3 regions of the Paraburkholderia sabiae genome follow, and region 1 is predicted to be linked to each of the others. Evidence: riboswitches for the same ligand, from Rfam matches in the RefSeq annotation. Region 1 holds a riboswitch; each other region holds the start of a gene.
What was found. A riboswitch is a leader RNA that binds a small molecule or an ion and turns the genes downstream of it on or off. The one in region 1 is predicted to bind cobalamin.

Region 2: linked by a shared signal. The riboswitch ahead of cobG (precorrin-3B synthase) and the one ahead of QEN71_RS12510 (CbtB domain-containing protein) in region 1 are both predicted to bind cobalamin.
Region 3: linked by a shared signal. The riboswitch ahead of QEN71_RS25145 (TonB-dependent receptor domain-containing protein) and the one ahead of QEN71_RS12510 (CbtB domain-containing protein) in region 1 are both predicted to bind cobalamin.

Annotation. Positions count from the first base shown of each region.
Region 1 is NZ_CP125295.1:2,800,353-2,805,129, forward strand. It holds gene QEN71_RS12500 (LysR family transcriptional regulator) at 98-967, shown strand; gene QEN71_RS12505 (CbtA family protein) at 1,034-1,801, opposite strand; gene QEN71_RS12510 (CbtB domain-containing protein) at 1,823-2,047, opposite strand; cobalamin riboswitch at 2,087-2,253, opposite strand; gene QEN71_RS12515 (histidine phosphatase family protein) at 2,282-2,896, shown strand; gene QEN71_RS12520 (hypothetical protein) at 2,859-3,293, opposite strand; gene QEN71_RS12525 (hypothetical protein) at 3,473-3,691, shown strand; gene QEN71_RS12530 (hypothetical protein) at 4,206-4,490, shown strand; gene infA (translation initiation factor IF-1) at 4,616-4,777, shown strand, end outside.
Region 2 is NZ_CP125295.1:1,966,770-1,971,546, reverse strand. It holds gene QEN71_RS08770 (cobalt-precorrin-5B (C(1))-methyltransferase) at 1-543, opposite strand, end outside; gene cbiE (precorrin-6y C5,15-methyltransferase (decarboxylating) subunit CbiE) at 543-1,748, opposite strand; cobalamin riboswitch at 1,837-2,023, shown strand; gene cobG (precorrin-3B synthase) at 2,146-3,507, shown strand; gene QEN71_RS08755 (precorrin-8X methylmutase) at 3,500-4,126, shown strand; gene QEN71_RS08750 (precorrin-2 C(20)-methyltransferase) at 4,127-4,777, shown strand, end outside.
Region 3 is NZ_CP125295.1:5,595,074-5,599,850, reverse strand. It holds RNA gene ssrS (6S RNA) at 1-80, opposite strand, end outside; gene QEN71_RS25155 (cell division protein ZapA) at 144-458, opposite strand; gene QEN71_RS25150 (ATPase) at 455-817, opposite strand; cobalamin riboswitch at 1,050-1,313, shown strand; gene QEN71_RS25145 (TonB-dependent receptor domain-containing protein) at 1,378-3,333, shown strand; gene QEN71_RS25140 (FecCD family ABC transporter permease) at 3,340-4,389, shown strand; gene QEN71_RS25135 (ABC transporter ATP-binding protein) at 4,386-4,777, shown strand, end outside.

The sequences.
Region 1 (4,777 bases):
CAACCAAGACAAAGATAGTGAAGACGCGCCAGCGTAAGTGTTTCTATCTATACAATCCAATGCGGAATTCAGCCTTCGACGATACCTTTTTTGCATCATGCTCGACGTCAAGCCGCTTCGCTACTTCGTCACGCTCGCCGAAACCCGGCATTTCGGCCGCGCCGCCGCGCGCCTGAACCTGTCGCAGCCGCCGCTGAGCCGGCAACTGGCTGCGTTGGAGGCGTCGCTGGGCGTGACGTTGATCGAGCGCAGTCCGCGCAGCGTCACGCTCACAGCAGCCGGCGAGCGCTTCTACGACGACGCGAAAGCGATCCTCGCGTCGATCGAACAGGCGGCGAAGAATGCACGCGCCGCGTCCGTCGGCGACAGCGGGCAGCTGAACATCGGCTTCACGATGTGCGCCGCGTACAGCGTGCTGCCCGCCTACGCACGCGCCTATGGCGACGCGTATCCCGACGTGACGCTGAATCTGCGCGAAGTCGTATCGAACGATCTGGCGTCGCAAGTGCTGAGCGGACAGATCGACGCCGCGATCATGTTTCCGGGCGCGCCGAGCGAGAGCCTCGACACGCGCGCGATCTTCACGGAGCCGCTGTGCGTCGCGCTGTCACGCGATCACGCCCTCGCCCGCGCGCGCCAGTTGAACATCGCGCAACTCGCGCATGAGCCGTTCGTGATGGCATCGGAAGCCGTGTCGCCGAGTCTGCGCGCGACCATCGTCGATCATTGCGCACAAGGCGGTTTCACGCCCGAAGTGCGCTTCGAAGTGCAGTTGCAGCAGACGGTGTTGAGTCTCGTCGATGAAGGCGTCGGCATCGCGCTCGTGCCGAAGTCGATGAGCAAGGCGCAGCTGGCGGGCGTCGTGTTCAGGCCGCTGGCGAACGCGCCGACGATTTCGCAGTTGCTCGTGTGGTCGCCGTCGAACCGCAATCCTTGTCTGGCGCGGTTTCTGGAAATGGCGAACTGAAAAGTAAAGACACGCGCGCCCGCGCAATGACGCGCAGGCGCGGGACAGAAGCGTTACAGATAAGCGTTACAGATAAGCCGACTTGCGCGCCGCCGCGTTCGATGCGCGCGCGATGCGCTCGCTGCGTTCGATCAGCGCGCCGAACAGCAGACCGATGACGGCCCACATGATCGCCTGCATGCCGAGCGCCGTCATGCGGAACTTCCACAGCACGACGGCCGGGAACGCTTCGGGCACTTCGTTGACCGTCGGCAGCGCGATCTGGATCGCGGCGATGATCGCGACGAACACGATGCCGCCAATGATCGACGCGTTCCACAAGCCAAGGCGCGACATCAGGTGCTTGCGCACTTTCATCGAGAACACAGCCACGACGAGCGACGTGACGATCATCAGGAAGAACAGCCCGGTGCGCATGCCGATCGTATCGGGATCGCCGACTGAAGGCGGATTCGCCGGATACTTGATGGTCGGCACGAGCACGACGGCGACATAAGCGCCGAGCGCGAGCCACGCGGACAACGCGCGCGCGCCGAGCTTGCCGACGCGTCCGTGCAGATACGCGAAAGTCAGCGCGAACAGCCCGCCGAACGCCATGCCATACGCAACGACGCCCGTGAGCAGCCCAAGACCCGCCTGCGTGCCGCGGCTGACGATTTCTTCGTCATGATCGTGGCCGCCCGCGTCGCCGTGATCGTGCGCTGCGTGCATGTTTTCTTCGAACGAGATGGCCGTATCGACGAGCGGTTCGCCCGCGACGCGCGCGAACGCGAACGTGAGCAAGCCCGCGACGATGCCTGCGAGCATGCCTCGCATCAACAACTTACCAACCATGGTGATGACTCCCTTACGCGATCAGTGGCAAGGAAAGCCGAGCAGGTGGCGGCCGTCGTGCACGAATTCATGCACGTACATGCCGGGAATCAGCGACGTCGCGCCTTCTTCGGCGCCGACAAAGTACAGCGCGAGCAGCATCAGCAGACCGCCGAAGATGATCCAGGGCAGCAGTTCGCGAAGCGGAATCGGCGTGATGGCGGGTTGATCGGTCTGACCGGCGTGGTCGAGAGCGGTGTCATTCATGACGGACATCTCCTGGGGGTAACGCGCCCCGATAGTCGATTGATGAGGGAAGTCGAAGCTTGGGTCTGGCTTCCGGCTGGTGTCCTGCATGTTTGCGTACGCATTGACTGCCGATTACAGTGGCGCGACCGCGCCGGGCTTGCACCGGCTTCCGCGCTTCGAGTGGCGTCTATTCTACGCGCTAAACTGCGACACGCTCCCGACTTTCTCCACTGTCCACACATAGAGCCGCCGATGCGCACACGTCTGTTGTTGATCAGCCATCCGGCGACGGCCGCGCAGCGCAAAGGCGCGTTTCCCGCCGACGATCCGCTCGATGCACATGCTATCGAAGAAGCCGCGGCTTTCCGGGTGGCGAATGCGGATCGGCTGAACGCGGATCTTGCGCTGAGCAGCCCCGCTCCGTGCGCGCGCGAAACGGCTCACGCGCTCGGATTCGCGGCGCATGCAGAGCCCGCGCTCGCCGACGCGGATTACGGACGCTGGCGAGGCCGCCGTCTGCTCGAACTCGCCGACGAAGAGCCCGACGCGCTCGCCACATGGACGCGCGATCCATCCGCCGCGCCGCATGGCGGCGAATCGTTCGATGCGCTGAAGCTGCGTGTCGGCGGCTGGCTCGATGCGTTCGAACAACGCGGCAACGTGATCGCCGTCACACATGCAAGCGTGATCCGCGCGGCCCTGATGCATATATTGCAGACGCCGCCAGCAACGTTCGCGCGGATCGAAGTGCCGCCGCTGGCCATCGTCGAACTGCGGCACAACGAGCGCGGCTGGACATGGTGGCCCGCGCCTCATCGTCATACGGGACTCACAACGACGGACACGACAGCACCTGCTGCGGATTGAGTGTCGTACCCGGCATGCCGTCCGTGGCAGGCGTGCCTTGCGTCGGCATGGCGATCAGGCGCACGGCGTCCGTGCCCGCATTCGCCAACACGTAGCGTTCGGGGCGGCCCTGCGCCTGCCAGTACGCGCGATAGACGCCGCCATCCATCGTCACATGCAGCGTGCCGCGCACGGTCTTGCCGCCCGCGATGAAATCGACGGGTTCGCCGTCCCGCAACGCAAAGCCCTTCGCGGCCTGCGTGCCCGATGCAGCCGTTGCCCGCGACTCAGCCGATTCGGCCGCTTCAGCCGATACCCCCGCGCCCGACAGCACGCCGCAAAACGCATCGCCCGTCGCGGCAATCGACAGTTGCGCGACAGTCCACAGCGCGAGCGGTGCAATCGTTCTGAGTTTCATGAAGTGCCTCGTATTGCTGGGAACGGCGCGCATCGTCGATGGCAACGCTGCGCAGTGCAAAGCGCATACCCAGTCACCGTGAAGTGAAGCCGCGTGAATTTTGACCGCGTGGCAGCGCGCATTTTGATGTGCGATAAGAGTCAGGTCTTTCACAAGCGTTCACCGACAAGAGGCAACCGATGGCTACGCTCGAAGCGTTTCGCTCCGTGCTCGACGATGCACGCACGCCCGAGATCATTCGCAATCACATCATCGATTCGCTGCAATACGCGCTGCGCAATCACGGCCAGATTTTCACGTCGAAGGAAATCGAATGGCTCGCGCAATGGGACGACGCGCGCATTCCGCTCGCCGCCTCGCGCGAGTTGCAAAAACGCTTGACGCAGACGACGGAGTAAGCCCGCAAAGCCCTTGCGCTCTGTCGCTATCTTCGGGCGCGGCATGCTTCACGGACGCAGCCGCGCGAAAGTTTGTGCTACACAAGGGCCTGTTTTTAGGGCATAATATGTCGAACGCAGCGTTCTGCCAGCATCCTCCGGCATTCTCTTAACCGCAACGCGTCCACGTCTTTCGCGTAGTTCGTTTTCACCGCGTTGCACTGATCGCGTTACACCCCAACCGTCCCGTTACCGCGCAATAGCATGCAGCGGCAACCCGGCGGTCGTCGTCACTTCGGCCACGCGCTGCGCGCTTGAACCCGACCGGGTGACACTTGCTACGTTCGGTGCCTGTGCGGCATCAGCGTATTTCTCCATCCGTTCCGCGTTGTTCGCGGCCGTGTTCGAGCCTACGTATCTGGCTCGCGCCAAACTTTTTCATTGCGGTGCGCCCTACGGTGCTGCGCCGCCTGCTGCCCATTCGCCGCGCCTGTGTGACGCGCGCACCGGCGGCACGCATGACAGGAATTTGCATATGACTCAAGGCGTCAAGACGTACAAGGGCTACGAAATCCATCCGCTCGTTTATCCGCGACGCACAGCGAGCGGCGTGACCCACCGCAATTCGATCGACAGCGGTTACGACGCGTCGGTGCGCATCTGCCGTGTCGGCCAGAATCCTTCCGCCGACGGCCGTGTGTTCCGCTTCGCGTACTTCCGTCCGTTCGAAGGCGCGGGCAAGGCGCGCATGGCTTGCATCGAGCATGCGTCGCAAGTGATCGACGGCCGGGTGGACGGGCAAACCGTTTCCGATCTCTGATCGGACGCGCCGCGAAAGGCGCGTTTCACGTATCAACCGTATCGCCGCAGCAGCGTTCGCGCTGCCGCGCAAGACACGCTGCGCGCCGCGCGCGGCACCCTTCCCTCATCGACCAGGAGTAGTGCATGGCGAAAGAAGAACTCATTGAACTGGACGGCATCGTCGACGAAGTACTGCCCGACAGCCGCTACCGCGTGACGCTCGACAACGGCGTCGTCGTGGGTGCGTACGCATCGGGCCGCATGCGCAAGAATCACATCCGTATCCTCGCGGGCGACCGCGTCACG
Region 2 (4,777 bases), 830 kb from region 1:
GAGTATCGACAATCCGCCGACGATGCCGAGTCGCGGGTTCATCGTCTTCTGCGCGAGCGCCTCGCCGTTCTCCACGCCGATCATGACTTCGAAGCCGCCTGCGTAGCCGTGCTCGGCGGCCAGATCGGTGAGATGGGTGGTCATCATCTGGCGCGGCACCGGGTTGATGGCGGGCTCGCCGACAGGCAGCGTAAGGCCCGCGCGCGTCACCGTGCCGACGCCCGGTCCCGCATGAAAACGCACGCCGGGCGTGTCGGCGAGCCGCACGCGCGCGAACACGATGGCGCCATGCGTGACATCGGGATCGTCGCCCGCGTCCTTCACGGTGCCCGCTTCCGCGCCGTCCTTTCCGTCGTTCAGCAGACGGCAGAACACGAGCTTCATCGGCACATGCTGGCCTTTCGGCAACACGATTTCAGCGACGTCGCTGGCGATGCCCGACAGCAGCAGACGCGCCGCCGCCAGCGACGTCGCCGTCGCGCAGCTTCCCGTCGTATAGCCGCTGCGCAGCGGCGCGGGTTGTTCGGGCGTTTCGTCGCGCATCACGGTTTGCGGGTGTCGAGTAGCGTGATCGGCAGCGCGGAGCGCCACGTTTCGAAGCCGCCGAGCGCCTGTGCTTCGGCGAGCGCGATGCGCGTCAGCGTGCCGCCATGCTGCGCGCGCCACGCGATCAGCGCCGCTTCGCCTTCGAGCGTGACGGCATTCGCGACCAGCCGCCCGCCGCTTTTGAGCGCCTGCCAGCAGGCGTCGAGCACGCCATCCACGGTTACGCCGCCGCCGATAAAAACAGCGTCAGGCGCGGGCAAATCCCGCAATGCATCGGGCGCCTTGCCTGCGACGAGTTGCAGCGAAGGCACGCCGAGCGCGTCGCGATTGTGTTCGATGAAACGTTGACGCTCGCCGTTCGCTTCGATTGCAATCGCGCGACACGTGGCATGCGCGCGCATCCATTCGATGCCGATCGATCCACAGCCCGCGCCCACGTCCCACAGCAGTTCGCCGGGCGCGGGTGCAAGACGGCCGAGCGTCAGCGCGCGCACGTCGCGCTTCGTCAACTGGCCGTCGTGGCGGAAAGCGTCGTCGGGCAGGCCGGGCGTCAATGCGAGTCGCGGCGCATCGGACGCATCGCGTCGGCATTCGAGCGCGATCAGGTTCAGCGCCGCTGTCTCGCCGATCGACCAGTCCTGCGCGCGAGCGTCGATCACGCGTTCGGTCTCGCTGCCCAGATGTTCCATCACGATCATCCGCGTCGCGCCGAAGCCACGTTCGCCGAGCCACGCGGCGACGGCGGCAGGCGTCTTGCCGTCCGCGCTCAGCACGAACACGCGCGCGCCCTCGTGCAGATGCGTCTGCAAGGCCGCGAGTGGCCGTCCGACGAGCGACACCGTCGGCACGTCCTGCAATGCCCAGCCGAGCCGCGCCGCCGCGAGCGACACCGACGACGGCGCAGGCAGCACGCGCAGTTCGTCGGCGGCAACGTGGCGCGCGAGCGTCGCGCCGACGCCATAGAACATCGGGTCGCCGCTCGCCAGCACGCACACGGGCGTGTTGCGCCGCGCGAGCACGGGCGCGATGTCGAAGGGTTGCGGCCACGGTTCGCGCGCGGCGTTCAGGCACACGGGCAGCATCGACAGATGCCGCTCGCCGCCGTAGATCACCGACGCGTCGATCAGCGCGCGCCGCGCCGCCTTCCCAAGTCCGGCAAACCCGTCGTCGCCCATTCCTACCACGGTCAGCCAGGCCGGCATGCGTCGATCCTCATCTGCTTGATGTACTGAAAATGCTGCTGCGGCCCGTATTCAAAGGCCGCGGCATCGTTGTGCTGTTCGAAAAAAGGCATAATACCCGTTCGCCGGTGCCTTTCGGGGCCTAAGAGGGAACACACATCACTGCGATGACCGTGACTGCCCCCGCAACTGTATGCAGCGAGTTCATGCCAATTTGTGCCACTGGTGTTACCGGGAAGGCCGGACGTGAACGAAGACCTGTGAGTCAGGACACCTGCCGGCCAAAAGTTCGTGCCAGCCAACATCGGGCGGGGTGTACCGATGCCGAGCCGCTCTCCGTCGAGATGCCCGGGCCGTCGCGCGACGTTAACCCGGTGATGTCTTGAGCCACGCTTTTCATTCGTCCGATCCTTCCGCCATGCGCCCTTCCGCCTGTCCCGGGCTGTTGCGCATCGTGCCTGCGCTCGACGGCGGCATCTGCCGCGTGAAGCTCGCGGGCGGCGTCTTGAGCGCGAGCCAGGCACTCGCCATCGCCGATGCAATCGATGAACACGCGTCCGGCATCGTCGATATAACGAATCGCGCGAACCTGCAACTACGCGGCGTCAAGCGTGGACATGAAGAGGCACTGATCGCCGCACTGCTCGACGCGGGACTCGGTCCGCAAGACGCGACACACGCACACGCCGACGACGTGCGAAACGTGATGGTCAGCCCGGCAGCGGGCCGTGATGCCCACGCGTTATCCGACACAACAGCCCTCGCCGCCGATCTGCTGACCTTGCTGCAAAGCGATCCCCGTTGCGCGGCGCTGTCGCCGAAATTTGCGCTGCTGCTCGACGGCGGCGAGCGTTTGATGATGCTCGATCATCCGCACGACATCTGGTTTTCGGCGATGCAACCAAGCGATCATGCGGAGCCGCTATACGCCCTCGGTCTTGCAGGCTGCCCGCCCGTCGCTGCGGAACACGCGAACGCGCTCGCAGCCGTCGCAGCGTCCGACGTTCCGGCGCTAACGCGCGCTCTGCTGCACACGTTCCTCGATCTCGCCGCGCCAGAACACACACGCATGCGTGATGTGATCGCTGCGCATTCAGTCGATAACGTGCTCGCGCATGCCGAACCTCAAAGCGGCATAAGTCTGCTGCGCGGTGAGCCCGTAGAACGCTGGCGCCGCGAGCCCGCCGATGCGTCGCGCAGACTCGGCGCTCGCCAGCAACGCGACGGCCAGCGTTGGCACATCGGCGCTCAGCCCGCGCTAGGCCGCATGAACAGCACAACGTTACGCGGCCTCGCCGTTCTTGCACAACAGCAGAACCACGAAGGCGCAATGCTGCACATGACACCATGGCAAACCGTGCTGCTCACCGACATCGACACATCCAACGTCGCGGCAACGTTGCAAACGCTCGAAACACTCGGCCTCGCAACAACGCCGCACAACCCGCTGACACGCGTAATCGCGTGCGCCGGATCGACCGGCTGCGCGAAAAGCCTCGCCGATACGAAAGCCGACGCGCTAAAGCTCGCCGCACGCGGCGTCCCCGCGCAAACTCAGGTGCACCTCAGCGGCTGCCCGCGATCATGCGCCGCCGCGCATTGCGCGCCGTACACGCTGCTGGCGACGTCGCAAAACCGCTACGACCTCTACACCACACAAGACCCGCGCGAATCGACAGGCTTCGGCCGCCTGCTCGCGCGCGGCGTCACGATCGACGAAGCGGCGGACATCCTGAACGCGTCCGCCGCGCCCCCTTTTGATGAGCCATTCGATGCCTGACTACATTCGCGACGGACAAGAAATCTATCGCCAGTCGTTCGCGACCATCCGTGCGGAAGCTGACCTCTCGCGCATTCCCGCCGACCTCGAAAAGCTCGCCGTGCGCGTGATCCACGCGTGCGGAATGGTCGATATCGTCAGCGAGTTGCGCTTTTCCGACGGCGCGGGCCGCGCGGGACGCACCGCGCTCGCGAACGGCGCGCCGATCCTCTGCGACGCGCGCATGGTCGCCGAAGGCATCACGCGCGCGCGGCTGCCCGCAAACAACGACGTGATCTGCACGCTCGGCGATCCGTCCGTTCCCGATCTCGCCCGAGAACTGGGCAACACGCGCTCAGCTGTCGCGCTCGAACTGTGGCGGCCGCATCTTGAAGGCAGCATTGTCGTGATCGGCAATGCGCCGACGTCGCTGTTTTACCTGCTCGACATGCTCGACGCCGGCGCGCCGCGCCCCGCGCTGATTCTCGGCTTCCCGGTCGGCTTCGTCGGCGCGGCGGAATCGAAGGCGATGCTCGCCGCCGACAGCCGTGGCGTGCCGTTCGTCGCCGTCCAGGGACGGCGCGGCGGCAGCGCGATGGCGGCCGCTGCCGTGAACGCGCTCGCAACGGAGAACGAATAAATGGCCGAACAGAACATCACGCGCGGACGGCTTTACGGACTCGGCGTCGGCCCCGGCGATCCCGAACTGATCACCGTGAAGGCGCTGCGCCTGCTGAAATCGGCGCACGTGGTCGCGTACTTCGTCGCGAAGGGCAAGAAAGGCAACGCGTTCTCGATCATCGAAGCGCATCTGTCGGCGGAACAGGAACAGTTGCCGCTCGTCTATCCCGTGACGACGGAAGCGCTCGAGCCGCCGCTCTCGTATGAAGCGATCATCGCCGACTTCTACGACACAGCCGCCGAAGTGGTCGCGCAGCATCTCGACGCGGGCCGCGACGTCGCCGTGATCTGCGAAGGCGATCCGTTCTTCTACGGCTCGTACATGTATCTGCACGACCGGCTCGCGAACCGGCTGTCGCCGCGTTTCGACGCCGAAGTCGTGCCCGGCGTGTGCTCGATGCTCGGCGGCGTCGCCGTGCTCGGCCAGCCGCTCGTGTATCGCAACCAGACCCTGTCGGTGTTGTCGGGCGTGCTGCCCGAAGACGAACTCAAGCGCCGTCTCGCCGCCGCCGACGCCGCCGTCGTGATGAAGCTCGGGCGCAACTTCGACAAGGTGCGCCGCGTGCTCGACGAACTCGGTCTCGCGGAACGCGCGCTGTATGTCGAACGC
Region 3 (4,777 bases), 2.8 Mb from region 1:
CCCGTGCTACAAATTTCCGCAACCGTGCATATAGCATTGGTTCAAGGAATATATGACCTTGGCGAACCAGGCAGGGAAGCTTAAAAACGTTTGCTCTACAACATGGGCCTGATCGAACAACAATCAAGCCCATCGAATTCTTTTTACTGCACGCTGTACTGTTGAATCACAGTGCCCAGCTGCTCGTTCATTTGATGCATTGTACGCCGGATTTCTTCGGCGGGAAATGATTCTCCGTGTCGCACGCTGGCTTGCAGCCTAAGCAGTTCCGATGCCAGCGACAAGGCCGCCATCACCGCGATACGGTCCTGGCCGCGCACGTTGCTGTTCGAGCGGATCCGGTTCATCTCGGCGTCGACACGCGCCACCGCTTCGAGCAGCGCCGCTTCCGTTTCCGGCGAGCAGGCGAGACGATAGGGCTGGCCAAGGATCGACACTTCGATCTGCTTCGTGGTCATACGTTTTCTCCGTGGCGGGTCGCGTCGTTGTTCGCGTCGTGATTGGCCTGCGCCTGCTGTTCGGGCGCGAGGAGATCGAGCTGGTTGTCGGCTTCCTGACCGCGAGCGCGCGGCAGTTTCTCGAGGATCGCGTTGAGGCGGACCTGAGCGTCGTCGATTTTCGCGGACAACGCATCGCGTTCCGCCTGCAACGCATTGCGTTCTTCGCGGGTCTGTTCGAGTTCGACGCGGGTGGCTTCGCATTCGGCGCGCGCCTGGGCGAGCTGTTCTTCGAGTGCGATCCGGGCTTCGTTATAGCGCTGGCTGATCTCGATCAGCCGGCCGATGTTCTGTGACAGTGTTTCGAGTTCGGTGAGCATGTGCTGCGTCCTCTAAAGACATGGCATTCTAGCGCGGAATGTCGCACGCTCGGACATTTGTCTCGTTTCGAGACGTAACAGTAGCGCTTTAGCGCGGCATTATCCAGTGTGTTGCGCCGATGCGCGACCACGAATCACGCATTTTTACCCTTTAAAAAGGGGCTTTTTTAACAGTCGTCCCGCCGGAGTGCGGACGTCGGTCCTCGTTTCTTGACGCGTCTGTTCGTCACTTCTACACTGGCGGCACTTTGGTGCCCGCGCACGGTATCGCACCGCGCGCAGTTAAACGGGAAGCAGGGAGCGAAGTCCGCCCGGACGAGCCAACCTGCGCTGTCCTCGCAACGGTACAACGACTGCAGTTCCTGCAAGCCGATCCATGCACACATCGAGCCGACTCTATCGGCCGATGCCGTGCGAAACGCCACTGCGCGCGATGCGTGGGAAGGCGGGTCGGCCAGTCGTCAGCCCGGATACCGGCCAGAGCCAGGAGGCAAGGTGCTTCCTGAACAGGCATCGGCCCACGAGGAGCGGGCCGCGCACAGGCCCACAGGACTCATTCGATGCTGACCCCGCTGTTTGTCCATCCGGCGTTTTCGCGTCCGGTTTTTTCGCGCCCGCATGCGCCGCTCGCTGCACTTGCCGTCATGGCCTTCGCCTGCGTCCCGCTCGCGGCGCATGCACAGACGGACGACACCACGAACCCATCCGCCACATCCACGGATCCATCCGACAGCGCTGCGAATCGTCCGCAGAAGGAAGCGACGCTGTCGCCCATCGTCGTGACGGCGGACCGCAGCGCGCAGCGTCTCGCGGACGCGATCCCGCAGACCACGCTGTTCGATGCGCAGGACATCGCCGACACGACAGCACGCGACCTGCCCGGTCTGCTGCAGTTCGCACCGGGCGCACAGATTGTTCGCAACGGTGGCCCGGGTTCGACGTCGAGTCTCTTTCTGCGAGGCGCGTCGTCGACGCAATCGCTGGTGCTGATCGACGGCGTGCGTGTCGATTCAGTGAGTCAGGGCAATGCGCAGCTCGAACAGATTCCGCTCGATCAGATCGATCACGTCGAAGTGGTGAACGGCAATGTGTCGGCGTTATACGGGTCGGGTGCCATTGGCGGCGTGGTGCAGGTGTTCACGAAGGACGGTGGCAATCATCCGCCGCGTTTTCATTTCGACGTCGAATACGGCAGCTATCACACGCAGCGACAGGCGGCGGGCGTCGATGGCGCGCTCGACAAGGACGGCCGCACGACCTTCAGCTTCGAGGTCGCGCGCGCGAAGACGGATGGTTTCTCGTCGATCGATCCCGCGCTCGCGCCCGTCAATCCGAACGCGAACGGCTACTTCAACGAGAGCGTGAGCGCGTCGCTGCGTCACAAGCTCAACGACCGATGGGACATCGGCCTGCGCTATTTCCAGTCGAACGGCAACGACAGCTTCGACAATCCGTTCGGCCTGCCCACCGATCTCAACAACCTGCACAGCAAGGTTCAAACCGCGTCGGCGTTCGCGAACGGCAAGGTGACCGACTGGTGGACCACGCGCTTCGTCGTCGCGACGGGCAACGATCGCAGCAACACGTCGCTCAATGGCGACTATCTGTACCGCTACGATTCGGACAACCGGCAGTACACGTGGCAGAACGATTTCACATTCGCGAAGGACCAGAAGCTGCAACTCGGCTACGAGCATCTCGACCAGACGCTCGATTCGAACCAGTACAGCGCGCCCGACCGTCACGTGAATTCGGTGTTCGCGGGCTACACGGGGCGCTTCGGCAACAACCAGATTCAGGCGAATCTGCGGCGCGACCAGTACTCGGATTTCGGCGGAGCCAACAGTTACTATCTGGGCTATGGCTACGATCTGACCGAGCACTGGAAGGTGACAGCAAGCTGGTCCGATGCGTTTCGCGCACCGAGCTTCAACGATCTGTACTACCCGTATAGCGGCAATCCGCTGATCCAGCCGGAGCACAGCCATTCGATCGAAGCCGCGTTGCAGTACGCATCGGATGCGCTCGGTCTGCTGAAGCTCACCGCGTTCCAGACGCGCTATACGAACCTGATCGACTATGTGCAGACCACGCCGGGCATCTATGTCGCGGAGAACGTCGGGCATGCGAAAGTGCAGGGCATCGAGGGATCGTGGCAAGGTCATGTCGGCAGGACGGACGTGCGCGCGGCCGTGACGTTCCAGAATCCCGTCGATGAAGACACGCATACCGATCTGAACCGTCGCGCGCGTCATTTTGCGTCGTTCGCGGCGAACCGCAATATCGGCGGCTGGCGCGTGGGCGGCGAGTGGCTCGTGAGCGGCGAGCGCGACGACAGCGGCACGGCGCTCGGCGGTTATGGCATCGTGAATCTGTCCGCGCGCTACAACATCACGAAGGCGTGGTACGTGGCCGCGCAAATCCAGAATCTCTTCGACAAGGACCATGAACTCGCCTACACGTACAACACGCCGCGACGCGGTGCGTACCTCACGCTCGGCTGGCAGCAGCAATAACGGCCGATGAACGGCGTCGTGCAACGTCAGCCAATGCGGCTCGCGCGCGGCATGAGCCCGAAGCGCGCGTTCGCGATCTGGGCTGCGCTCGCGCTGGCCGCGCTCGTCGTGTTCATCGCGTCTCTGGCGTTGGGCAGCGTGAGTGTCGCGCCGCTCCATGTGCTCGATGCGCTGCTCCCGTCGCACGAGGCATCGTCCGATCTCGCCGTGCAGATCGTCCGCACGCTGCGTCTGCCGCGCGCGCTCGCGGGCTTCGGATGCGGCGCGCTGCTCGCACTCGCGGGCGCGCTGTTGCAGGTGTTGCTGCGCAATCCGCTGGCCGAGCCGTATGTGCTCGGCGTATCGGGCGGCGCGGCGAGCTTCGCGCTCGTCGCGATGATCGCGGGCTGCGCGTGGTGGATCGTCGATGCTTCGGCGTTCGCCGGCGCGTTCGTGTCGATCCTGCTGGTGCTCGGTCTCGCGCGCGGTGCGTTGTGGCGCGGCGAGCCGCAGGATGCATCGCCGCGTCTGCTGCTGACAGGCGCCGTGATCGCGGCGGGTTGGGGCGCCATCATCACGTTGCTGCTGACCGTCGCGCCCGAGAGCCGCTTGCGCGGCATGCTGTTCTGGCTGACGGGCGATCTGAACGGCGGCGGCATGCCGTGGCTCGCGCTCGGCGCGTTGTGCGTGGCGTTGATCGGGATCGTGCCCATCGCGCCGCAACTCAACGTGCTGCTGCGTGGCGATGCCGCGGCGCAGGCGCTCGGCGTGCACGTGACGCGCATGCGTCTGCGCGTCTATCTCGTCGCGTCGCTCGCAGCGGCTGCTGCCGTGACGACGGGCGGCACGATCGGCTTCGTCGGACTCGTGGTGCCGCACATGTTGCGACTCGCGTTCGGCAACGATCAGCGGATGCTGCTGCCCGCGTCGGCGCTCGGCGGCGGCGTCGCCGTGATGGGCGCCGATCTGATCGCGCGGACTGTGATCGCGCCCGCGCAGTTGCCTGTCGGCGTGATCACGGCGCTGATCGGCGTGCCCGTGTTTCTGTGGATGCTGCTGCGAAGGAGGCACGCATGAACGCCCGCGCTTCCACCGATGCCGCGCTGCATGCCAACCAACTCACATTGCGCGCCGGTTCGCGCACGTTGCTCGACAACTTCACGCACACGTTCTATCCGGGCGAAGTCTGGTGCATCGCAGGACCGAACGGCGCGGGCAAGACGACGCTCATTTCGACGCTAGCGGGTCTGTTGCGTCCTGCGCATGGACATATCGAACTCGACGGCAAGCGCGTGAGCGAATGGCCGCTCGCGCGCCTCGCGCAACGTCGCGCATTGATGCCCCAAGCGTCGCACGACGCATTCAGCGCGAGCGTGCTCGATATCGTGCTGCTGAACCGCTTTCCGCATCTGGCCGGCTGGGGTTGGGAGCGTGACGAAGACCGCACGGCTGCGTATGCCGCGCT